Euzebya sp.: one gene and its partner. Each later gene encodes a partner of the first gene's protein in a complex. Links are inferred from orthologs where the notes say so. Each region holds a gene or a part of one and is shown in the gene's direction. Other genes may lie near its edges. The genes, in order: dnaG and dnaB.

Region 1 (9,390 bases):
GCTACCCGATCCTGTGGATCGCCATCTACACCGTCGCCCTGGCTCTCGGCTTCGGGACCGCGAAGGTGCCCGGCGTGGCCGTGCCCCCGATGCGGACCCGCACCAAGGTCGGGATCATCGCCCCGCCGGTCCTGGCCGTCGCCGTGCTGCTCGGCATGACCGAGACGATCACCCCGACGTTGCTCACCCTCGGGCTGATCGTCCCCTACGTGGTCGGCCAGCAGCTGCCGAGGGTGCTGCCGGACGCGGTGATGGCCCGCAAGGGCCTCATCCTGTCCCTCCTCGGGATCCTCGCGTTCCTCTTCGAGACCGGCTACAACCCGACGAACGTCGACGAGTTCGGCGGCCTGCTGCTCACGATCAACGTCGCGGCGATCTCGATCGTGCTGTGCTTCCCCCTCGGCGTCGTGCTCGCGCTGGTCCGCCGATCGACCTTCACGCTGCTGCGGCCGATCTCGGTCCTGTACATCGAGCTGATCCGCGGCGTCCCGCTGATCACCCTGCTGTTCATGGGCCAGTTCGCGATCGGGTTCTTCCTGCCGCCCAGCGTGGACTCCCCGCCGGACGTGATCCGCGCGATCATCATGTTCACGCTCTTCAGCGCCGCGTACGTCGCCGAGATCGTGCGCGGCGGCCTGCAGTCGGTGCCGAGCGGCCAGACCGAGGCCGGACAGGCCGTCGGCCTCCGGCCCCTGACGATCACCGGCCGCATCGTGCTGCCCCAGGCGCTGCGGAACTCGATCCCCGCCCTGGTCGGGCAGTTCATCAGCCTGCTGAAGGACACGACCCTGCTGGTCATCATCGGCCAGTTCGACCTGCTGGGCGTGTCCGACCCGATCCTCGCCAGCCCGCAGTTCCAGAACCAGGGCTTCGCGCCGGAGGTCTACGCCTTCGTCGCCTTCATGTTCTGGGTGATGTGCTTCTCCATGTCCCGCGCATCGCAACGACTCGAGACCAAGCTTGGAGTTGGAACCCGATGAGAGAGAGCGATCGATGAGCGACGTCGAAGACCTCCGCAAGGGCGCCCTCGAGCCGGGCGGCACCGGCGAGGCCATCATCACGCTGTCCGACGTCGACAAGTTCTACGGCGACTTCCAGGCCCTCCGGGACATCAACCTCGTCGTGGGCCAGCAGGAGGTGGTCGTCGTGATCGGCCCCTCCGGCTCCGGCAAGTCGACGATGATCCGCTGCATCAACCACCTGGAGGAGCACACGAAGGGCACGATCGTCGTCGACGGGATCGAGCTGTCCCAGGACGTCCGCAACATCCAGGAGATCCGCCGGGAGTGCGGCATGGTCTTCCAGTCCTTCAACCTGTTCCCGCACATGACGGTGATGGAGAACATCACCCTCGGGCCCCGGCAGGTCCGCAAGCAGGCGAAGGCGGAGGCGGAGGAGGAGGCCATGCGCCTCCTCACCCTCGTCAAGATCCCCGAGCAGGCCCAGAAGTACCCGGGGCAGCTGTCCGGCGGCCAGCAGCAGCGCGTCGCGATCGCCCGGGCGCTCGCGATGAAGCCGAAGGTGATGCTGTTCGACGAGCCGACGTCGGCGCTCGACCCGGAGATGGTGAAGGAGGTCCTCGACGCGATGCAGGACCTGGCCCAGTCCGGCATGACCATGATCGTGGTGACCCACGAGATGGGCTTCGCCCGGGCCGTCGCCGACCGGGTCGTGTTCATGGCCGACGGCGAGATCGTCGAGGTCGGCACCCCCCAGCACTTCTTCGAGAACCCCACCGAGGAGCGCACCAAGCTGTTCCTGAGCCAGATCCTCTAGCCCGGGCCCCCAGGGGAGGGGGCGGGTCGGCCCGCGCGAGGGGGGTCGTTGGTCCATGCGCCGGCGGGGGAGGGGGCGGACACTCCGAGCACCTGGGTCGATCCACGACCCGCGAGGGCTGAGGAGCAGGACATGGACTTCGATGGGAAGGTCGCCATCGTCACCGGTGCGGCGTCCGGGATCGGCCGGGCCGCGGCCATCCGGCTGGCGGCTGACGGCGCTGCGGTCATCGTCTCGGACGTGGTGGCCGCCGGGGGGAAGGAGACGGCCCGGCTGATCACCGACGCCGGCGGCCTGGCCACCTACGTGCACGCCGACGTCAGCCGCGAGTCGGACGCCGCCGAGCTGGTCGCCGCCGCGAAGGACACCTACGGCGGGCTGGACATCGCCGTCAACAACGCCGGGATCCTCGGCGGGTTCGTGCCGGGAGCGGACATCGCGGTGGCCGACTTCGACCGCATCATCGCCGTCAACGTCCGCGGGGTCTTCCTCGGCATGGTCACCCAGATCCCGGCGATGCGCGAGCGCGGCGGCGGCGCGATCGTGAACGTCGCGTCGGCTGCGGGCGTGCAGGTCCAGCCGCTGGCCGCCGCGTACACCGCGAGCAAGCACGCCGTGGTGGGCCTCACCAAGGGCTTCGCCTGCGACCACGCCGCGGAGGGCATCCGCATCAACGCCGTGGCCCCGGGTGCGGTGGCGACGAACATCGCGTCCCACCTCGACCCGCAGATCCTCGCGGCCATGGGCGACCGGCCCGATCCGAGCCCCCTCGGCCGCGCGGCCCAGCCCGAGGAGCTGGCCAACGCGATCGCCTGGCTCGCCAGCGACGAGGCGTCGTTCCTCATCGGCTCCAACGTGCTGGTGGACGGGGGTCTGACCCTGCGACTCGGCTGAGGTTCGCGTCTACACGTCGTCTGGTGCGCCACGGCAGTGATCCGCACGTCGGTCGGGAGGGTCCCGGACGGCGTGCGGTCGGCCCGGCCCGGCTACCGGACAGCGTGCAGTTGGGCGCGGGCCGATTGCGGGCGGCATGTGGGCACGCTCTGCAGCGGGAGAGAGAAGGCGTCTGCACGTGGCCCGGTTGAGGTAGGGGCGTCTGCACGTGGTCCGGTGCCGCCCGGAGGGGAACTGCACGTGGTCTGGGAGGGCCCCGGGTAACGTGCAGCCGGCCCGGCTCGGCCACCGGAGAACGTGCAGCCGACCGGGCCTCGGCCACCGGAGAGCGTGCAGCCGACCGGGCTCGGGTACCGGACAGCGTGCGGCTCGCCCCCCGACGGCGACGGCGGACGCGGCCCGTATCATTCGCGGTCGCGTCCAGACAGCCCCCGACCGGAGCCTCCCCGTGACCGCCGATCCCCACCTGCCCCCCGCGTTCGACCCCGAGTACCCGCTGGTCGCCCCCGACGCCGACGACGCGATCGAGGGCCACCACACCTCGATGGACACCATCGTCGAGCTGTGCAAGCGGCGCGGGATCATCTTCCAGTCCTCGGAGATCTACGGCGGCCTGCGCGGCGCGTGGGACTACGGCCCGCTCGGCGTGGCCCTGAAGGACAACGTCCGGGCGCAGTGGAAGAAGGACATGTTCCAGCTGCGCGACGACGTCGTGCCGATCGAGGCGTCGATCCTGATGCACCCGCGGGTCTGGGAGGCGTCCGGCCACGTCGCCGGGTTCACCGACCCCCTGGTGGACTGCCGGAACTGCAACACCCGCCACCGCGAGGACCAGCTGCCCACGAACAAGTCCGGGGAGCCGTACTGCCCGAACTGCGGCCAGGCCGGGCAGTTCACGGAGTCCCGCGCCTTCAACCTGATGTTCCGGACGTTCGTCGGGCCGACCGAGGACTCCTCGGCTCAGGTCTGGCTGCGCCCCGAGACCGCCCAGGGCATGTTCGTCGACTACGCCCACGTGCAGCTCACCAGCCGGAAGAAGGTGCCCTTCGGCATCGGCCAGATCGGTCGGTCGTTCCGGAACGAGATCACCCCGCGCAACTTCATCTTCCGGGTCCGCGAGTTCGAGCAGATGGAGATGGAGTTCTTCTGCAAGCCCGGGACGGACGAGGAGTGGCACCGCTACTGGATCCGCCAGCGCTACGACTGGTACACGCGCCTCGGGATCACCCCGGAGAACCTCCGCATCCGGCCGCACGCCACCGACGAGCTGAGCCACTACTCGAAGGGCACCGTCGACGTCGAGTACCGCTTCCCGATGGGCTGGGGTGAGCTCGAGGGCATCGCCAACCGCGGCACGTTCGACCTGACCCAGCACGCGGAGTTCAGCGGCAAGGACCTCTCGTACTACGACCAGGCGGCCGACGAGCGGTACATCCCGAACGTGATCGAGCCCGCGGCCGGCGTCGACCGCACCGCCCTCGCGTTCCTGGTCGACGCCTACGCCGAGGAGGAGGCGCCGAGCGTGAAGGGCGGGACCGAGACCCGCACGGTCCTGCGCTTCCACCCCGACATCGCGCCGGTGAAGGTCGCGGTCCTGCCCCTCTCCAAGAAGGACACGCTGACCCCGACGGCGAAGAAGGTCAACGACCTGCTGAAGCCCCACTTCGTCAACGTGGACTACGACGAGGCCGGGCAGATCGGCCGTCGCTACCGCCGCCAGGACGAGGTCGGCACGCCGTTCTGCGTCACCGTCGACTTCGAGACCGTCGAGGACGACGACGCCGTCACCGTCCGCGACCGGGACACGATGGCCCAGGAGCGCATCCCGATCGAGAACCTGGTCCGCTACCTCACCGACCGGTTCACCGCCGCGAGGTCCTGACTCACCGCCGAGCTGCTACCGATGGTAACATGCCGCGCATGGTCCACCAGCGCGACGTGAGCGGCAAGACGGTCCTGGTCACCGGGGCGGCGAGGGGCATCGGCGCGGCGATCGCCGAGCGGATGCACCGGCGTGGGGCGAACGTCGCCCTGATCGGCCTCGAGCCCGAACGGCTCGCCGCCCGCGCCGACGCGCTGGGCGACCGGGCTGTGTGGGCCGAGGCGGACGTGACCGACTCCGACCAGCTCGACGCCGCGGTCGCCCGGACCGTCGACCGCTTCGGCGGGATCGACGTCGCCATCGCCAACGCCGGCCTGTCCTTCGTCGGCGCCCTGGCGAGCCAACCGGTGGAGCAGTGGGTCCGCACCATCGAGGTGAACCTGCTCGGGGTGTACCGGACGGACCGGGCGGTGCTGCCCCACATCGTCGCCTCCCGCGGGTACCTGGTGAACGTCGCGAGCCTGTCCGCCGTCGCCCACGCGCCGCTGATGAGCGCCTACACCGCCTCGAAGGCCGGGGTGGAGGCGATGACCGACGCGCTGCGCATCGAGCTCGGACCGACCGGCGCGGTCGCCGGGTGCGCCTACTTCGGCTTCGTCGACACCGACCTGGTCCGCGGGGCGTACGAGCACCCGGCCACGAAGGCCCTGAACGGGGTGCAGCCGAGCCTGATCAAGCGCCCCATCCCCCTCGCCCAGGCCGTCGACGCGCTGGAGCGCGGCATCGACCGGCGCGCCCACCGGTTCTGGGCGCCCTGGTTCGTCGGCCCGATGATGGCGGTCCGCGGGGTGCTCCAGCCCCTCCTCGAGCTGGGGATGGGCCAGCGGCGCGAGCAGATCGCGGCGGCGCTGCGCCTGGCCGACCCGGCGCACGCCGCAGCCGACGCCCCACCGGTGGACGACCGGCTGGGCGTCGCGATCCAGGACGGCCACGCCGCCCTCGAGCACGGCTCGGCCCGCGACCTGGTCTGACCGCCCCGGATCCGGCTAGTGCCAGCCGCCCCAGCGGCGGTACGGGTCGGGGTCGTCCACCTCGCCGAGGCGCTCGCCGGTGTCGGCCGTCCCCCCGCTGCGGATCAGTCGGGCCAGGTCGTCCTCGATCCGCTCGCCGCGCTCCATCACCTGGGCGATGCCGCGGGCCATCCACACGACCAGGCGGAGGGCCGCGCCGGCGATGAACGTGAGGATCCAGGCCACGATCGCGAAGGGCACGTCGCCGCGCCGGAACAGCTGGGCGCCCGCGACGACGCCCGCCACGCCGACGACGACGATCAGGCCGTCGGCGACGCGCGCGGCGGTCACCAGCTCACGTGGCTTCACGGGTTCCACAGGACCGCCGATGCTAGTCTGCGGGACGTGCCCGATCCTCGTTCGTCCCGCGAACGCACCGAGGAGCTGGAACGCGCGAGCCTCTCGGCGTGGGCCACGCTGTCCGCCGAGTCGAAGGGCCGCGAGCAGCCCGAGGAGCCGGATCCGCTGCGCACCGCGTTCCAGGTCGACGTGGACCGGATCGTGGCCTGCGCGGCGTTCGAGCGGCTGACCGACAAGACCCACACGCTGCTCGCGCCGCGGGGCGAGCGGTACCGCTCGCGGCTCGACCACACCCTCCGCGGGGCCCGGATCGCCCGCACGATGGCGCGGGCCCTCCGCCTCAACGAGGACCTGACCGAGGCGATCGCGCTCGGCCGCGACCTCGGCGCGACCGCGTTCGCCCGCGCGGGCGAGGACGCCCTCAGCCTGGTCGCCGACGAGCCGGTCCGCCACAACCACCAGTCGGTCCGGGTCGTCGACGTCCTCGAGTCCGACGGGGCCGGGTTGAACCTCACCTGGGAGGTGCGCGACGGCATCGGCGCCCACACCCTCGACGCCCCCAGCCCGGCGACCCGGGAGGGTGAGGTCGTCCGGTTGAGCGACCGGATCGCCCACCTGACCGGCGAGCTCGCCGACGCGCTGTCCGCAGGGGTGCTGCTGCCCGACGACCTGCCCGACGACATCGTGGTCGGCTGGGGCGCCGACCCGGACGCGTGGGTCCGGACCCTGACCGCCGACGCGGTGAAGGCGTCGACCGACACGCCCGAGGTGCGGCTGTCGCACGTGGCCTGGTCGACACTCGAACGCCTCGACGTCTTCGTCACCGAGCGGATCGCCGAACGCCACGGGGCGCAGGCGGAGCGTGCGCGGGGCAGCCACTGCCTGTCCAGCCTGGTGGTCTTCTACGTCGACAACGTCCGCCGGCTGCCGGCCGCGCACCGCGGTGGACCGGACCCCGCGGTGGTCCGGGTGATCGACTTCGTCGCGTCCCTCTCCGACGTCCAGGCGCGCCGGCTGTTCGAGCGCCTGTTCCTGCCCAGCCGACAGCCGCACCGGTCATGAGCGCGCCTAGACTCCGGCTCCCGCACCACCGGTGAGGAGACCACTTGGCCGGACGGATCAACGACGAGGACATCCAGACGCTCAAGGAGCGCCTCGACATCGTTGAGGTCGTCCAGCCCTACACCGCGCTGAAGCGGTCCGGTGCCGGGTTCATGGGGCGCTGCCCCTTCCACGACGAGAAGACCCCGTCGTTCTCCGTCCAACCCCGCGGGTTCTTCCACTGCTTCGGCTGCAACGTCGGCGGGGACACGATCGCGTTCGTCCAGGAGATCGAGGGGCTCAGCTTCACCGAGGCCATCGAGAAGCTCGCGCGCCAGTTCGGCGTCACGCTCCGCTACGAGGAGCTGCGGCCCGGCCAGCGCGCGGCGCTCGGCAAGCGGACCCGCCTGCTCGAGCTGACCGCCGAGGCCGACGCCTGGTACCGCGAACAGCTGAAGGGGCCGGCGGGGGAGGGGGCGCGGGCCTACCTCCGCGAACGCCAGGTGCCGCCGGGGGCGTGGGAGGTGTTCGGGCTCGGCTGGGCGCCGGACGCCTGGGGCGACCTGAGCGACCACCTGATGGCGAAGGGCGCCTCGACGGAGGACCTGGTCGCCGCCGGCCTGGCCACCAAGGGCCGCCGTGGCGCGGTCGACCGGTTCCGCGCCCGGCTGCTGTTCCCGATCCGCGACCAGCGGGGGCAGGACGTCGTCGCCTTCGGCGGGCGGATCCTCCCCGGCGGCCCGCAGGTCACGAAGATGGACGGGGCGACGCCGAAGTACATCAACTCGCCGAAGACCGACGTCTACGACAAGTCGGTCACCCTCTACGGCCTGCACCTGGCCCGCCGCGAGGTCGTCAAGCGCCGCGAGGTCCTCGTCGTCGAGGGCTACATGGACGTCATCGCGCTCCACACCGCCGGGATGGGCAACGCCGTCGCGCCCTGCGGCACCGCCCTGACCGAGCAGCACTTCACCCTCATCCAGCGCATGGACGCCCGGGTCACCCTGGCCCTGGACGCCGACGCGGCCGGCTTCGACGCGGCCGAGCGGGCCCGGGAGCGGGCGGAGACCGCCGGCATCACCGACCTCGGGGTGCTGGTCCTGCCCGAGGGCCAGGACCCCGCCGACCTGGTGACCGGCGGCGGGGCCGAGGCCGTCGAGCGGGCCCTCGCGGGGCGGAAGACCGCCGTCGAGTTCCAGATCGAGCACCTGCTGCGCAGCGCGGACCTGTCGACGCCCGAGGCGAAGACCGGCGCGTACCGGTCCACCTTCGACCTGCTCGGCAAGATCGACGACGCCGCCCTCCGGTACCACTACGTCTTCAACGTGGTCGCGCCCGCCGTCGGCCTGCCAGCCCAGCGCATCGAGGACGAGCTGAACCGGGCCCACCCGCTGACCCGCGCGGCACCGCAGCGACCGGCACCGGCGCGGCGGCAGAGCACCGCCCCGGCCGCGCCCCGCGACCCGCAGCTGCAGCTCGAGCGCGAGGTCCTGCAGGTCGCCCTGCAGGTCCCCGAGGCGCTGCCCGACGACTGGCAGATGCTCGACGAGTCGGTGTTCACCGCCGAGGTCAGCCAGGTGCTGTTCCGCGCGATCAGCCGCCACGGCGGCGACCTCGACGGGATCCTCGACGCGATGCCGGACGACGACATGCGGTCGCGGGTCCGCAGCTTGGCCGCCTCGGAGCTGACCGTCGACACCCAACCGGCGCAGGTCGCGTGGCTGATCGACGCCCTGCGGGGTCGCGATGCCCGGCGGCGGTGGGAGGCGGCCAGGGCGCGGCTGCAGGAGGGCGGGGAGCACCTCGGCCCCGACGAGCGCGCCCACCTGATGCGGGACATCGGCGAGCTCGAGCGGGTCTGGCGTGCCTACCAGCGACGTGACGTCCACGCACGGGAGGGCCGACCGTGAGCGCGAGCGCCGACCCCACCCCGCAGGTGACGACGACCGACCTCGACGTCCACGTGGCGCTGCTCGACCACGTCGCCGTCACCGACCTCCTCAACCTGGGCCGGAGGCGCGGGTACGTGACGCCGGAGGACATCGACGACGTCGTCAGCGGCGCCGACCTCGACCGCGACGGCGTGCGGGCCCTGCACGACCTGCTCGAGGAGGAGTCGATCGAGCGGCGCCGGCCGTCACCACGGCCCCGGCGAGAACCGGCGTCGCAGCGCTCACCCGAGCTGGTGGTCTCGACGACGACCGGCGACCCGGTCCGCATGTACCTGCGCGAGATCGGCCAGGTCGAGCTGCTGACTGCCGAGGAGGAGGTCGACCTCGCCAAGCGGTACGAGGCGGGGCTCGCCGCCGGCATCCGCCTCGCGGCCATCGGGGACCGGCTCGACCCGGCCTCGCGCCGCCAGCTGCTCCGCATGCAGCGCGGGGGCGAGCGGGCCAAGGCGCGCCTGGTCGAGGCCAACCTGCGGTTGGTCGTGTCGATCGCCAAGCGGTACGTCGGCCGGGGCATGGTCCTCCTCGACCTGATCCA
Region 2 (15,597 bases), on another replicon or contig:
AGGAGCTGGTGGAGGGGTATGCGGACTCCCAGGACGAGCGCCTCACCATCGTGGACGTGACGACGGACGCCGCGAGCGCGGAGGAGCGGCTGCGCGACGGGGAGGTGGACGTCGTCGTGGAGGTGCCCGACATCACCGCGGAGGGGCTGGTCGAGCAGGAGGAGCGCGCGGTCGTGCGGGTCCGCCACCGCTTCCTCGACCCGCTCGAGGCGCAGGCGATCAACCTGTTCACCCAGACCGCCGTCGACGACATCAACGTGCTGCTGGTGGCGACGGCGATCGAGAGCACGCAGGGCGTCGCCCGCGAGGTGCTGGGCGACGTGTCGGACGAGGACGTCGCCCGGGCCGCGGAGGCCGCCGGCGTCGAGGCGCCCGACGACGCGGACCAGGCACAGGTCCGCGCCGAGGTCGAGGCACTCCTGAACCGCGATCCCGACGTGCTCGCGAGCCCGTTGGAGGGGGACTCCGAGCCGCTCGGCGGTGCGGTCAGCACCTCGGCGTTCTACGCGCCGGCGGTGGTCGCGCTGATCCTCCAGCACCTCACGATCACGTTCATCGCCCTGTCGGTCAGCCGCGAGCGCATCCAGCGGACCACCGAGCTGATGGCCGTCTCACCCCTCCGCCCGATCGAGCGGGTGCTCGGCAAGGTCGTCGCGTACCTGTTGATCGGCTTGGTCCTGGGTGCGGCCATGCTGCTCGCCGTCGTGACGCTGCTCGGCGCGCCCATCCGCGCCGGCGTCGCGCCGGTGGCGATCGTCCTCGCCCTCGAGCTGGCGGCGAGCATCGGCATCGGGTTCCTGCTGGCCGGGATCGCCCGCAGCACGACCCAGGTGGTCCAGGGCGCGATGCTGCTCCTCCTCCTGAGCGTCTTCTTCGGCAACCTGCTGCTCAGCCCGCAGCGGCTGCTCGACTGGGCGCAGCCGATCGGCTGGGCGCTGCCGATGACCCACGCGATCAACCTGCTGCGCGACTCGATGCTGCGCGGCAACGACCTCGCGACCACGCCGCTGGCCGTCCTCGGCGCCGTCGCGGCGGGGACGATCGCAGTGGGTGCGTGGATGTCGACCCGCGGGGACCGGGCCACCTAGCCCTGGAGCGCCGCGGACGGTCAGCGGGGGACCCACACCGCCCGCACGGAGGGGTGGGGGACCACGACGTCGCCGTGGCGCGAGGCGATCAGCAGGTGGTCCTCGGCGGCCGCGGCGATCACCCCGCGCACCTGCTCGCCGTCGTCCAGGGCGACCACGACGACGACGCCCGCCGTCTCGTGCTCGGTCATCCGCGCCCGGAACGTCTTCGCCCCACGCCGCGGCGACTGCCCGCCGGCGCGGACGCGGTCGACGACCCGGAGCCGGGTGAGGCCCGCGAGGGGGAGGTCGACGTCGCCCCGCGCGGCCCGCAGGGTCATGTGGTCGCGGCCGGCGTGGACCGCCGTGCCGGTCATGACCTCGCGCCCCGCGACGACCTCGACCACGTCGCCCCGGACGACCAGCTCGGCGGCGACGTCGGCGAGGGTCCGGGCGCGCCGCTCCGCCTGCAGCGCCATGGCCTCGTAGGCAGCCTGCTCGGCCCGGACCTCGGCGTCCATCCGCGCCGCGAGCCGCTCCAGGTGCTCCGCGCCGGCGGGATCCTCGGTGACCACCGGCCCAGCCAAGCACATCCGCCCCGCGAGCCACACCCTCCGCAGCCCGGTCGTCGCAGGCGGTAGGGTGCCGGTCCGCGGCGGCTGCCGCGGGGCGGGGGGGACCTCGTCGTCGTCACGATCGAGGAGCAACGGATGAGCCAGGCCCGTCCCCGCGCGGTGGTCGTCGCCGTCGCGTGCGCCATCGCCCTGTCGAGCGCCGCGCTGAGCGCCACGACCCCCGCCACCGCGGCAGGTCCCGACACCGCCGACGCGGTCGGGGCGCACGCGCGCGCCCTCGCGGCGTGGCGGGCGGACGGCCCGGCCGGCGCGTTCGCGTCCGGTCCCCCCCACCGGACCCGGGTGGGCGGACGGCGCCGACGTGGTCGAGGGCTCGCTGCTCGTCACCACGACCGGTGCACCCGCAGCGTTCGCGGACGTCGATCCCTCCGCCCGCGCGGTGGCCGATGGGGTCATCGCGGTGGACGTGGCGCCCGGCGACCTGGCCGCCACCGTCGCCCGCCTGGCCGCCGACCCCTCCGTCGTCGCCGTCGAGCCCAACCGCGTGCGGCAGTTCCACGCCGTCCCCGACGATCCGGCGTACGGCCAGCAGTGGGCCCACCAGCTCACGGGCATCGAGGAGGCGTGGGACGTCACCACCGGATCGGGAGACGTGCTGATCGCGATCGCCGACTCCGGCGTGGTGGCCGACCACCCCGAGCTCGACCGGGTGGTCGAGCAGGTCGACGCCTCCTCCGGGCAGATCGAGCCCGGCGCGTCCGACAACGACCCCTGCCAGGTCGGCCACGGCACCTGGGTCGCCGGGGTCCTGGGCGCGACCGGACAGAACGCGCGCGGCGTGGCCGGCGTCGATTGGGGTGCTGACATCCTCGACATCAACACCGCCGACCCGGAGATCAGCTGTGCGGGCCGACGGACCTCGGCACCATCGCCGCGATCGCGCACGCCACCGAGCGCGGCGCCGACGTGGTCAACCTGAGCCTCGGCGGACCGGCCGCGAGCTGCCCGACCGCCTTGCAGGCCGTCATCGACGCGGCGATCGAGGCGGGCACCGCGGTGGTGTCCTCCGCCGGCAACGCCGGTGACGCCACCCCGAACATCCCCGCGAGCTGCAACGGCGTGATCTCGGTCGGCGCGGTCGGGCCGGACGCGTCGGTGGCGCGGTACTCGACGACCAACGACTACGTCGACGTGGTCGCCCCGGGCGGCGCGGCGGCGGAGGGCCTGACGGCCGCCACCGAGGTCCTCACCACCAGCTGGTGGCTGTCCGGTGCGCGGACCGAGCCGCTGATGCCGGTCACCGGCACGTCCTTCGCCACCCCCTACGTGGCCGGGCTCCTCGGCCTGGTGCGGGCCGTGGCACCGGAGCTGACCCCGGCCCAGCTCGAGTCCCTGCTCGAGTCGACCGCCACCGATCTCGGCCCTGCCGGCCGGGACGACGACAGCGGCTGGGGCCTCGCGACCGGTGCGGCGGTCATCGCCGCAGCCGCCGGTGAGCCGGTGGCCGACCCCGCCCCCGACCCCGACTTCCCCGTCGGCGATGCCGGTCCGCTCCGCCCCGGCGGCGACGTCCCGGTGGTGCGGGTGTCCGCCGGCGAGGTGCCGACCGAGCCCATCACGCAGGCCGTCGCCGTGTCCGCGACGCTGTTCGCCGACGCGGGCGCCACCGAGGAGGCACGGGTCCCCGCCGCCTGGGCGGTCGTGGCCCGCAGCGACGACTACGCCGACGCGTTGGCCGGATCGACGCTGACGCTCGGCGCCGCGCCGCTGCTGTTCACCCCCTCCGACGGCCGGCTGGCCGGGCCCACCGCGACGGAGCTGCAGCGGGTCCTGGCGGCTGGATCGCCCGTCTACCTGCTGGGCGGTCCCGCCGCGGTGCCCGCGGCGGTCGAGGACGACATCCGCGCCCTGGGGCTGACGCCGGTCCGCCTGGCCGGTCCGGTCCGGGAAGCCACCGCCGTCGCGATCGCCGACGAGGTCGACCGCGTGCTGGTCGAGCTCGGGATCGGCCCTGCCCCCATGGCGCTGCTGGTCAACCGGGACGACTGGCCCGACGCCGTCGCCGCCGGCCTGCTCGGTGCCCAGTTCGGCTACCCGATCCTGCTCACCCCGCCCGACGAGGTCGCGGCGGTCACCGCCGAGGCCCTCGCGGCCCGCGACCTCAACCAGCTCCTCGTCGTCGGCGGCACCGTCCGGGTCAGCGACGCGGCGATGAACTCGGCCGCGGACCTGAGCGGCGTCACGACCGCGGTCCGCCTGGCCGGGGAGGAGCGCAACGGCACCGTCGTCGCGGTGTCCGCAGCGGTGGAGGAGCTGCTCAGCGAGACCGCGCTGGGCCGTCCGCAGACCGCCCTGGCGGTGAACGTCCGCCGGGCCGACGCCTACGCCCACGTGCTCAGCGCCACCGTGCCCGCCGGCGCGGCGACCGGCGTGTTCATCCCCGTCGAGGGGGATGCCGGCGACGTCGTCAGCGACCAGGCCGTGGGCTACGCCCGAGGGCTCGGGCTCCCGCTCGCGATCATGGGCGGGACCGACGTGATCGTCCCGGACACCGCGACCGCGCTCGAGGCGCTGGTGGAGACCCCAGCCGCCGGGTGAGGTGGCCGGCGCGAGTGGCGCGGGCACCTCGGCGGCGGCCATGATCGGTTGCAGATGACCGCCGCCGAGCAGTGGACCGCCGAGCTGCGGGCCTGGGAGATCCCGACCGAGATCCTCTCCGCAGCCCCCCGCGACCCGTACGCCTTCTGCCCCTCCCAGATCCGTCGTCCCGCCGTCGACCCGCGGGGCACCCCGACCGGCCGGGTGGTCGCCGAGCGGCTCGCGGCCGGGGAGCGGCTCCTCGACGTCGGCGTCGGGGCGGGGCGGATCGCAGGCGCCTTCGCCGGTGACCACGACGTGCTCGGCGTCGAGCCCCGCGAGGGCCTGGCGGCCACCGCGCGCGAGGTCGGGATCACGGTCATCCCCGGCCGCTGGCCCGACGTCGCCGACTCCGCCGGCCGCGCGCCGGTCGTGCTGTCGAGCCACGTGCTGTACGACGTCCAGGACCCGGGTCCGTTCCTGGCCGCCCTGCACCGCGCCGCGGCGCGCCGGGTGGTGATCGAGGTCACCGCCGTCCACCCGTGGGTGCGCGTGGGGCCGCTCTACCGGCTGGTGCACGGCATCGACCGGCCGACAGGGCCGAGCGCCGAGCTGCTCGCCGACGTCGTCGCGGACGTCGTCGGGACGCGCCCCCGGACCGAGGCGTGGCAGCGCCCGGGCGGGATCGCCGATGACGTGGAGGAGGTCCTCGACCACACCCGCCGGATGGTGTGCATCGACGCGTCGCACCCGCAGGCGGCCGCGCTCGACGAGGCAGTCCGTGCGGACCTGGCGGACCTGCCGGGCGGCGGGGTGCAGATGCCGCCGGTCGACCAGGTCACGCTGTGGTGGGACGTCGATGCCTGACCTCGACCGGGCCGCGCTGCGCGAGGCGCTGCGCGCCCGCCACCCGTGGGTGGATCACACCGAGTGGGGTCCGCGGGCGGTGACGGCGGGTGAGTGCGACCTCTGCGGGGAGGAGGCCAGGCTGGTCCAGCCGTGCGGTCCCCCTCCCGCGGAGCTGCGGGGTGCCACGCCGGACTGGGCGCTCGGACGGCGGTGCGCCGCCGCGCTCGGGGTTGAGGGGTGGTGCGACGGGCACGTCGACGAGGCCACCGCCGCGCTGGGCTGGCTCGAGGGCCTTCCCGCGGACGCCGACGTGCTGGCCCGGCTGTGGTGGGTGGCCACCGGCGAGGTCCGACCCGACCCGCGCAGCGGCCGTCACGCGGCCGCACTGCTCGCAGAGCTCGGCTGAGGGGGCGGGGCGTGGGCGCGGTGCCTGGGCGTGGCGCCTGGGCGTGGCGCCTGGGCGCGGTGCTCAGATCTGAGCGGGTCCTCCGCCCACGGACCGGATCCCCAGATCTGGGCGCAAGGTCGCGCGAGCGTGACCGCAGATCTGGGAGTTGGCTCTGCCCACGAGCACAGGTCTCAGATCTGAGACCAGGCTCGCGCCCTGAGACCAGTCGCGCCGTCCGGCTGGGGCTCAGCCCGGCGCTGCTCACGACCACCGCACGGCGATCACGTTGTCCACAGGTGTGGCGGATTCCTCCGCGCGGACGTCGGCGGACCGGGTTCCCTGGAGCCGGCACGCCCATCCCGAACGACCCGGAGGTCGACCCCGATGTCAAGCCACAACCAGATCACCATCGCCGGCAACCTGACCGCCGACCCGGACCTGCGCACTACCAGCGGGGAGGTGCCCCGCTCACGGCTGCGCGTCGCCGTCAACCGGCGCGTGAAGGTCGCGGGCACCCAGGACGAGTGGGAGGACCGCCTCGACGGGTTCTTCACCGTCGTGTGCTGGCGGGACATGGCCGTCCACGTCCGTGCGTGCCTCCGCAAGGGGGACCGCGTCGTGGTCACCGGCCACCTGACCGGCCGGGAGTACGAGGTGACGACCGACGGGGGCACCGAGACCCGCCACGCGACGGAGATCGTCGCAGAGGAGGTCGGCGGCTCGTTCCGCTGGTACCCGTGGACGCGGATGGAGCCGCGCCCGCTGCTGGTCGACGCCGGCGACGCCTCGGTGCCCGCTCCGGATGACGACGACGCGCCGGCCGAGCGCGTTGTCGCACCCGCTGCCTAGGATCGGCCACGCGTCGGAGGGCGACCACGTGTACGGGTTCCCCTCCGGACGGTCGTGGGCCGCGGACGGGCCGACGGGTACGCTGGTCCGTCCGTCCTGCCCTCCACGGGTGCAACCGCACGAGCGTGAGGGCCGCCAAGACCGAAGGATGGTCAATGCGAACGTACGAACTGATGATGATCTCGCGCGGCGATCTCGACGACGTCGCCGTCGACACGAACATCCGCCGCTTCACCGGCCTGATCGGTGAGCAGGGCGGCAACGTGATCAACGTGGACCACTGGGGCAAGCGCCAGTTCGCCTACGAGATCAACCACATGAACGAGGGCTTCTACACGGTCATCGACCTGGAGATCTCCTCCGAGGGCTTGACCGAGCTCGATCGCCAGTTGGGCATCACCGACGAGGTCGTGCGCCACAAGTTCGTCCGCCCGCCGATCCGCACCAAGCGGGTCTGACCCTCCGACGCGACGAGCGTCCGCACGCAGCGGACGCGCTCGACACACGAGAGGAGCACAGACGTGGCGAACGACAACGTCATCACCGTCATCGGCAACCTGGCGGCGGAGCCCGAGCTGCGCTACACCCAGTCGGGTGTGGCCGTGACCAACGTCCGGGTCGCGGTGAACCGCCGGGTCCGGAACCCCCAGACCAACGACTGGGAGGACCGCCTCGACGGCTTCTTCAACGCCAACATCTGGCGTGAGCAGGCCGAGAACGTGGCCGAGTCCCTCCACAAGGGCGATCGGGTCCTGATCCAGGGCTACCTGCGCTCGCGGTCCTACACCGACCGGGACGGCCAGGAGAAGTGGGTCACCGAGATCGAGGCCGACGAGATCTGCCCCAGCCTCAAGTGGGCGCGGGTCAGCATCGAGAAGGTCAGCGGTGGCGGCTGGGGTCGACGACCCTCACCGGGCGGCAGCGCCCCGGCTCCGAGCGAGCCCCCCACCCCCGACGACGTCCCCTTCTGACCAGCTCTCGAGAGACCACGAGGTACCAAAGACATGGCACGTCCCCAGCCCCAGCGCCAGCAGCGCCCCGGCAAGCGGAAGGAGGACTTCTTCCGCAAGAACAAGATCGAGTACATCGACTACAAGGACGTGGAGCTCCTCCAGCGCTTCATCTCCGAACGCGGGAAGATCCGGTCCGCCCGGGTCACCGGCGTGAACCCGCAGCAGCAGCGCCTCCTCGCGCAGGCGATCAAGAACGCCCGCGAGATGGCCCTGCTGCCGTACACCAGCCGCTAGAGAGGACCATCACCCATGAAGGTCATCCTGAAGGGATACGTCGACAACCTCGGTGACGCCGGGGACATCGTCGAGGTCGCCAACGGCTACGCCAACAACTTCCTGATCCCCCAGAACCTGGCGATGCGCGCCACCAAGGGCGCCGTCGCGGACTCCGAGGCGCTGATGCGCTCCCGCCAGAAGCGGGAGGCCGTCGAGATCGCCCAGGCCGAGGAGCAGGCGAAGGGGCTGTCCGGCCGCGTGCTGGTCATCCAGGCCACCGCCGGCGAGGACGGCACCTTGTACGGGTCGGTCGGCAAGCGCGACGTCGCCGACGCGCTGGCCAGCGCGACCGGCGTCACCGTCGACTCGAAGAAGATCGACCTGGACCGGCCGATCAAGGCCGTCGGCCAGCACGAGGTCGGGGTGCGCCTGCACCGCGAGGTCGTGGCCACCGTCACCGTCGACGTGGTCGCCGACGAGGTCATCGAGTCCGGCTCGGAGGTCCTCGAGGAGGCCCTCGCCGAGGACGCGGTCGACGAGGCCGACGTCCCCGCGACCGACCCGGCGGACACCGAGGACGACGAGGTCTGAGCGACCCTCCCCACACCGTCGAGACGACCCCCGCCGCCCACCCGGGCTGCGGGGGTCGTCCGCGTCCGGGGGCGTGCGCCGACACGTCCTGATCCACCCTCGCAGCGACGTCGCTCGCAGTGATGAGACGATCTGTCCGCGGGGTTCGGCCGGTCTGTGGATGAGGTGTGGATGACCCGTCGGGACCTGTTGAGCACCCGTGTGATCCCTGGGGACAACCCACGCCCGTCTGTGGGTGGCCGCAGAGGGGGTGGCGAGGTGTTCCGATCTCCGGCAGCTGCGTGACGACGTCACACCCCCCTGGCACAGTCCGTCGCTGGCCCCCACGCTGCCCGCCCCAAGGAGACGTCGCGCCCATGTCCTCGCCACCCGACTACGACGCCGGCCCCCCTCCGTCGGGGGTCGGTCCGGGTGCCGGGGCGACGCGGGGCTTCGACCGGACCCCGCCGTACTCGCTGGAGGCGGAGGTCAGCGTCCTCGGCAGCATGCTGCTCAGCGCCGACGCGATCGCCGAGGTGTCCGAGCTGGTCCGGCCCGAGGACTTCTACCGGGGCGCGCACCGCACGATGTTCGAGGCGATGCGGGACCTCTACGACAAGGGAGAGCCGGTCGACTCGGTCACGCTGGCCGACGAGCTGCAGCACCGCGGCAAGCTCGAGGACGTCGGCGGGGCGCTCGCGATCACCGACATCTCCGCGCAGGTCCCGACGCCCGCGAACGCCGTCTACTACGCCCGCATCGTCAACGACCGGGCCCTCAAGCGGCGCCTGATCGAGGCCGGCAGCACGATGACGCGGCTGGGCTTCGACCTCGAGAAGACCGGTGTCGACGCCGTCGACGAGGCGGAGGCGCTCGTCTTCGAGCTGGCCAACAACCAGCGCGGCGGGGAGTTCGTCCCCATGCGGGACCTGCTGCTCGAGGCGTTCGACCTGATCGAGAAGCTGCACGACTCCGACTCCACGATCACCGGGCTCGAGACGGGCTTCACCGACTTCGACGAGCTGACCAGCGGCCTGCAGCCGGGCCAGCTGGTGATCCTCGCGGCGCGTCCGGCGATGGGGAAGTCGACGCTGGTCACGAACATCATCAGCCACGTGACCGCGTCGCAGCGAAAGCCCGCGGTGATCTTCAGCCTCGAGATGAGCCAGATGGAGATCGTCAACCGCATGTTGAGCGCCGAGGCGCGCATCGACTCCGACCGGATGCGGACCGGCAAGCTCAAGGCCGACGACTGGCCGAAGCTGAGCAAGGCGATGGGGAAGCTGGCCGAGGCGCCGCTGTTCATCGACGACACCCCTGGCGTGTCGATGATGGAGATCCGCTCGAAGTGCCGCCGCATCCACCAGCGCCACGGCCTCAGCCTGGTCGTCGTCGACTACCTCCAGCTGATGGAGTCCCACAAGTCGAAGTCCGACGGCCGCGTGCAGGAGGTCGCTGAGTTCTCCCGTGGCTTGAAGGTCCTCGCGAAGGAGCTCGGCTGCCCGGTCATCGCCCTGTCGCAGCTGTCCCGCAAGCCCGAGGACCGCACCGACCGGCGACCGATGCTGAGCGACCTGCGCGAGTCCGGCGCGATCGAGCAGGACGCCGACATCGTCGGGTTCATCTACCGCGACGAGGTCTACAACCCCGAGACCGAGGCGAAGGGTGAGGCCGAGCTGATCATCGCCAAGCACCGCTCGGGCCGCCTCGACAACATCCGGCTGTCCTTCCTCGGCCACCACTCCCGCTTCGCGAACCTGGCCCGCACGCCCGGTCCGCGCGGCGCACCGGCCCCCGGTGCGGTGGGTGCCCCGCCAGGTCCACCGCCGGGCGCTCTCTGAGCGGGGTGCAACCCTCGAGTCCCCGACGGCGTCGGACCGCGCACATCCGCACCGACGCCCGAAGGGATCCGACATGACCGCGCACCCCCGCCCCGCCCCACCCGCCCGGCGGCTGCTCGTCGTGGCCCTGCTGCTGGCGCTCGCCGTGGCCGCCTGCAGCGCGAGCGACTCCGGCGATGACAGCGCCGCGACCGACGAGGTCGAGGCGGCCGCCACCGCGGTCGAGCAGGCAGCCGACGGCGACGACGCCGCCGAGGACCGCGAGGTGGGGCTCGCCGCCGGCGAGGCAGCCGACGGCCAGGATGCCCCGGCGCCCACCGCAGAGGGTGACGACGGGGCCGACGCGGCGCCCGTCCTGCCGCCGGACACGGCCACGACCGGCGAGAGGATCATCAAGGAGGGGACGGTCACCGTCGAGGTCGAGCCCGGCGACTTCGACAGCGCCTTCGGCCAGATCGTCGCCCGCGCCCAGGCCCTCGGCGGCCACGTGTCCGGGACGTCGTCCTCCACCGAAGAGGGGCCGGACGACGAGACCCTCACCCGCGGCCAGGTCACGATCCGCATCCCAGTCCGGAACTTCGAGGACCTCCTCACCTCCCTCGGCGACGCCGGCACCGTCGTCGACCGGAACATCACCAGCCAGGACGTCACCGCGGAGTACACCGACCTCGAGTCGCGCCGCCGCAACCTGCAGGCCCAGGAGCGCTTCTACCTCGGGCTGCTCGAGGAGGCCGCCGGCGTCACCGACGCGATCGCCGTGCAGCAGCAGCTCGACGACATCCAGGCCCAGATCGAGCAGATCACCGGCCGCCTCAACCTGCTGGGGGACCGGAGCGCCTTCTCGACCCTGACCGTCCAGATCCACGAGCGCGGTGCGGAGCCCACCGACGTCGAGCCGATCGAGGAGCCCGGCGGGTTGACGCCCTACATCGAGGACGCGGTCGACACCTTCATCACCACCGTCGGCGCGCTCATCATCGCCGCCACGTTCATCGCCCCGTTCCTGGTGATCGGTCTGGTCGCCTTCGGGATCTGGCGGGCGGTCGTCCGGTCGCGCCGGACCGTGCCCACCCCTCCCCCCGCCCAGCCCGCACCGCGCGAGCCCGTCGGGGTCGGCGTGGGGACGGCCGGTCCCGACGAGGACGGTTAGCGTGGGGGCATGACCCCGGAGACCTGGGCCGACGTGGCCAACTGGGTGCTGCTCGCCGTCGGTGCCGCCATGGCGTTCGGCACCGGCCTGGCGCTCCTCGCCTACCGACGTGACGGGGTGTTCCCCGGCCAGCCGGTCGACGAGGACGGCACCCCGGAGAAGGCCCCGGCCATCCGGTCGGCGTACGTGAAGGTGGTGCTCGGCCTGGCCCTCGGGGTCTGGGGGCTGGCGGGGCTGACGACCGGCAGCGTCATCGGGATCTGATCGGCCCCGCACGTGCGACGTCCCGACCCAGGTCGTGGGTCGGGACGTCGTCGGTCGGCTGGCGGAGGGCTGCTAGCCGAGTCCGGGGAGGGCTGGCAGGCCACCGCCGACGATCAGCGGGGTGAACGGCTCGGTCCCGAGGGCGAGGTCGACCTGCGGGCCACCGTGGGCCTCCATGTAGCTGACCGAGCGGCTCAGGTCGCTCGCGTTGTTCGAGGCGGGGAGGGGCGCGATGGCCAGGGTGGACAGCACGCCGACGGCGTTCCCCTCGTCGTCGAGGAAGCCGGACCCGGAGTCACCGGGGATGCCGGGGCTGACCGCGTAGTGGGTGTGGGTCCAGCCGCCGCCGGAGGTGCCGAGGGACACCGCCAGCTTGGGGCTCAGGGTCTCGATGCCGAGGCGCAGGCTCGAGTTGCCGAAGGAGTGCATCAGCTCGCCGGCGGCGGTGCCGTCGGTGTTGAGGCCGACCGGACCACCGATGACGGGGAGGGAGGGGTTGACCAGGTCGTGGTCGTCCGGGTGGACGCGGACGAGCGCGAAGTCGTTGTACGCGCAGGCGTCCGGATCGGTCTCGCCCGCCTGCTGCATGGCGAGCCAGGAGTTGTAGGCCAACGTGCCGGGCCGCGACGCGCCGTCGATCTCCACGGGCGTCCCGAGGGGGAGGGACCCGGCCAGGCAGCCGTCGGTCTCGGTCTGCCCGCCGGTGCCAGAGCAGTGGGCGGCCTGGCCGATGTAGACCTCACCGCCGCCGGTGAACACGAAGTTGGCGGTGCACTGCGCACCCTCGGTGTAGGTCTGGGTGCCGGGGTGGATGGTGGCCGAGTCGGCCGGCGCCCACGCGGGCTGGGCGTCGGCGGGTGGGGCGGTCAGCGCCAGGGCGGCGGCCAGGCACAGGACGAGCAGTGCCACGAGCGGCACGGGGCGGCGGAGGGTTGGGGACATCGACGGCTCCTCGGGGTCGGTGGCGAACACGGTGTCCACCGGTGCAGTTCGCCCCTGCGAGGCCTCGCTCCTGCACGACGCGACCCGTTCTTCCAGTGTTGGCCTGGCCATCCGGACATGTCGCCGCAGCGTGGCCGCTCAGCCAGGCCCTGCACGTGCCGATCGAGAGGTGCCATGCCCGGACCCCGCCCGACCCGCGCACCACGGGTGCGCGATCCCGGCACCTCCGACGCCGTCACGACCGGCGACACCGGGGTGGCGTGGACCGTCATCCTCGGGGTGGTCGCGGTCGCCTGGGTGGGCACGTACGCGGCCGGGGGATCGAAGACCGCCGTCCCGCACCTGTTCTACGTCCCCGTGATCCTGGCCGCGTTCCGGTTCCGCGCGCGTGGCGCGCTCGCCGTCGCCCTGCTCGCCGGTCTCCTCGCCGGTCCGCTCACGCCGCTGGAGGCTGCGACCGGCGCTGGGCAGGCCGCCGCGAACTGGGTGACCCGCCTGGTGGGCTTCGTGCTGATCGGCCAGCTGACCGCCTACCTGTCCGGCCACTCCCTCGCCTCGGTCCGCCACCAGCGCACCTCGCGGCGGTTCTGCGCCGAGATGGCCGCCGCGGTGGAGGGGGGGCAGCTGCGGCTCGTGTACCAGCCGGTCGTCGACCTGCGGAGCGGCCACCTCGCCGGCGTCGAGGCGCTGGTCCGCTGGGAGCACCCGGCCCGCGGCACCGTGCCGCCGGCGGAGTTCATCGCCGCGGCCGAGGCCTACGGCTGCATCCAGGTGATCACCCGGTGGGTGCTGGCCGAGGCGTGCGACCAGCTTGCGGGCTGGCGGTCGGCGGGCCAGGCCGACGACGACTTCGTGCTGGCCGTGAACGTGTCGGCGCTCGACCTGGGCGACCCAGGGGTGGTCGACCACCTGCGCGTGCTGCTGGCGCGGACGGGCGTGCCGGCCAGGTCGGTCCACCTGGAGATCACCGAGACGGCGCTCGTCGCCGACATCGACGCGGTGGCCGACCACCTCGCGACGCTCCGCGAGATGGGCGTCCGCCTCGCGATCGACGACTTCGGCACCGGTGAGTCCTCCCTCGGCCACCTGCACCGCTTCCGGGTCGACCTGTTGAAGATCGACCGGGTGTTCGTCGAGCGGTTCGGCGACGATGACCGCGCTGACGTGATCGCCCGGGGGGTCGTCGGCATCGCCCGGGCCCTGGCCCTCGCCACGGTGGCCGAGGGCATCGAGACCAGCGGGCAGGCCCGACAGGTCCGCAGCTTCGGCTGCGACCTGGGCCAGGGGTTCCTGTTCGGCCGCCCGGTCCCCGCGGCGGACCTCACCGCGATCCTCGCCGATCCCGTCCCGTTCACCGTCGCCACGCGGGCGCTCCTCGATCCCACGAGCGCACCCTCCAGCTGAGCGCGGGCGGGTCAGTCGGCCCCGGGACTGACCCGCGGTCGCGGTGTGCGGTCGGTGCCGGGCACGAACGGGTCCTCCACGGCGTAGGCGGCGACGAACGCGTCGATGGAGTCGAGGTCGACCCCGTGGCAGCGCTGCACCACGCCCCAGCCGGCGAGCGCGACCTGCCCGTCGTCGAGCCGGTCGTACGGCGTCGTCGCGGCTTGTCCGGGGTGCGCGGTCTGGACGTGCTCGACCAGGGTCGCCACGTCGTCGTCGGTGAGCCCGCGGTAGGTGACCACGACCGCCCCGGCCTCGAGGACGCTGACCTGCTGCGGCTCGCTGAGCGGGTTCGACGGCGGGTAGGCGGTGATGTCGAGGGCGCCCGAGGCATGCCACCCCGACGACGGTGGCACCGAGGAGTAGGGGACCGGCGGCTCGGCGTCGCCGATCAGGTGGCTGCCGAACTGCACCGGGGGGAGCTCGGGTGCGTCGCAGCGCGCGGTGGCGTTCGGCGCGCTCGTCGCCCCGGACGACCCGCACGCGCCCAGTAGGACGGCGAGGAGGACGGCCAGCAGGACCGGTCGTCGCCGCTGACCGTCGTGAGGCAGTCGCATCGACCCGAGGCTAACGACCCGGCCAGGTGGACGGATCGAGAGGTGACGGGACGGGGGAGACTCCCGCCTGATGCCCGCACCGTCGATCCCCGGACTGAGGGACCTCCAGCGGATCGGCGTCGGCGGCTTCGCCGAGGTCTTCCGCGCCGTCGAGGACCCCTTCGACCGCGTGGTGGCGGTGAAGGTGCTCACCACGCTGCACGGGGACGCCGATGCCGTGCGGGCCTTCGAGCGGGAGTGCCGTGCGCTGGGGCAGGTCGACGGGCACCCGAACATCGTGACCGTCCACTCCGCGGGGACCACCGACGACGGGCGGCCGTACCTGGTGATGAGCCACGAGTCCGGCGGCACCCTCCAGGATCGGCTGGACGCGGGCGAGCGACCGGACCCCGTCGCCCTGCTGCGCCTCGGTGCCGACCTGGCCGACGCGCTGGCCACGGCGCACCGGTCGGGCGTCCTGCACCGGGACGTCAAGCCGGCCAACGTGCTGGTGTCGTCGACCGGCGTGCCGAAGCTGTCGGACTTCGGCATCGCGCGGCTGGTCGACGAGACCGCGACGGGCGGCAAGGTCACCGCCAGCCTGCTGCACGCCCCGCCCGAGCAGATCGACGGCAAGCCCGCGACCCCGGCGGGGGACGCCTACAGCCTGGGCTCGACCCTGGCGACGCTGGCGCTCGGGCACCCGCCGTACCTGCCGGGTGCCGAGGACAACGTGATGGCGCTGCTGTCCCGGATCGCCCTGCAGCCGCCCCCGGACCTGCGCGCCGCCGGGCATCCGCCCGAGGTCGCCGAGGTCGTCGCCGCGCTGATGCAGAAGGACCCCGCCGCGCGCCCGCAGGATCTGGCCCTCGTCGCCGCGCACCTGCGGCAGGTGGCCGACCGCCTCGCGGGCGGCGGAGCCGCACCGGCCGTCGGCCCCTCCGGGGGTCCCGCCGTCGCGACGCGGATCGGCCGGGGACGACGGGTGGCGTGGGCGGCGCTCGGCCTCGCCGTGCTCGTCCTCGGAGCGGTCGGCGCGGTCCTGGCGCTGGGGGACGAGGGCGGCGCGGTGCCCCCGCTCGAGGAGGTGGCGGCCGCCGAGCTCCCGGAGTCGGTGGACCTGTCCGATCCCGACGTGCTGGCCGGTGCCCTGTTCGACGTCGGCGACCTGCCGGACGACGGCGGCTGGATCGAGACGGAGGACACCGGCTTCGCACGCCCGGACTCCCTCGGGCACCCCGCCGCCCTGTTCGACGTGTGCCAGCGCGAGCTGGACCCGGCGCTGTTCGGCGCGGCCGCCCAGCGGTTCCACTTCGA

Evidence for each region.
Region 2: the proteins of dnaG (region 1) and dnaB are in contact, whole or in part, in a crystal structure (PDB 2R6A), measured with the Geobacillus stearothermophilus proteins. The link is inferred for Euzebya sp. from one-to-one orthologs. Residues at the interface, in WP_049624496.1 of Geobacillus stearothermophilus: Lys456, Leu457, Leu458, Pro459, Ala460, Asn463, Ala464, Leu467, Leu535, Leu536, Ile537, Ala538, Gln544, Glu545, Asp548, Tyr549, His552; in WP_033016901.1 of Geobacillus stearothermophilus: Ser13, Glu15, Ala16, Gln18, Glu91, Leu92, Asp94, Ala95, Val96, Pro97, Thr98, Ala99, Ala100, Asn101, Tyr104, Tyr105, Ile108.

The regions. Positions count from the first base shown.
Region 1 is NZ_CAXQBR010000032.1:1,614-11,003, forward strand. The notes cover bases 6,449-9,390. They hold dnaG (DNA primase), read left to right. Parts: upstream 6,449-6,968; coding sequence 6,969-8,813; downstream 8,814-9,390. Other genes in these bases: ACEQ2X_RS08395 (HD domain-containing protein), read left to right, coding at 6,449-6,924; rpoD (RNA polymerase sigma factor RpoD), read left to right, coding at 8,840-9,390. Outside these bases: ACEQ2X_RS08365 (amino acid ABC transporter permease), read left to right, coding at 1-980; ACEQ2X_RS08370 (amino acid ABC transporter ATP-binding protein), read left to right, coding at 994-1,776; ACEQ2X_RS08375 (SDR family NAD(P)-dependent oxidoreductase), read left to right, coding at 1,909-2,670; ACEQ2X_RS08380 (glycine--tRNA ligase), read left to right, coding at 3,215-4,552; ACEQ2X_RS08385 (short-chain dehydrogenase/reductase), read left to right, coding at 4,591-5,523; ACEQ2X_RS08390 (hypothetical protein), read right to left, coding at 5,539-5,880; more of ACEQ2X_RS08395, read left to right, coding at 5,908-6,448. UniProt on the Escherichia coli protein: RNA polymerase that catalyzes the synthesis of short RNA molecules used as primers for DNA polymerase during DNA replication.
Region 2 is NZ_CAXQBR010000023.1:3,444-19,040, forward strand. Bases 7,802-10,713 are described here. They hold dnaB (replicative DNA helicase), read left to right. Parts: upstream 7,802-8,481; coding sequence 8,482-9,945; downstream 9,946-10,713. Other genes in these bases: rplI (50S ribosomal protein L9), read left to right, coding at 7,802-8,125; ACEQ2X_RS06125 (DUF4349 domain-containing protein), read left to right, coding at 10,019-10,713. Also shown: ACEQ2X_RS06065 (ABC transporter permease), read left to right, coding at 1-1,088; ACEQ2X_RS06070 (hypothetical protein), read right to left, coding at 1,109-1,642; ACEQ2X_RS06075 (S8 family serine peptidase), read left to right, coding at 2,004-2,621; ACEQ2X_RS06080 (S8 family serine peptidase), read left to right, coding at 2,609-4,240; ACEQ2X_RS06085 (class I SAM-dependent methyltransferase), read left to right, coding at 4,295-5,086; ACEQ2X_RS06090 (hypothetical protein), read left to right, coding at 5,079-5,474; ACEQ2X_RS06095 (single-stranded DNA-binding protein), read left to right, coding at 5,841-6,305; rpsF (30S ribosomal protein S6), read left to right, coding at 6,461-6,763; ssb (single-stranded DNA-binding protein), read left to right, coding at 6,827-7,276; rpsR (30S ribosomal protein S18), read left to right, coding at 7,310-7,552; more of rplI, read left to right, coding at 7,568-7,801; more of ACEQ2X_RS06125, read left to right, coding at 10,714-11,095; ACEQ2X_RS06130 (hypothetical protein), read left to right, coding at 11,105-11,359; ACEQ2X_RS06135 (serine protease), read right to left, coding at 11,432-12,301; ACEQ2X_RS06140 (EAL domain-containing protein), read left to right, coding at 12,476-13,705; ACEQ2X_RS06145 (DUF3105 domain-containing protein), read right to left, coding at 13,717-14,301; ACEQ2X_RS06150 (serine/threonine-protein kinase), read left to right, coding at 14,372-15,597. UniProt on the Escherichia coli protein: The main replicative DNA helicase, it participates in initiation and elongation during chromosome replication. Travels ahead of the DNA replisome, separating dsDNA into templates for DNA synthesis.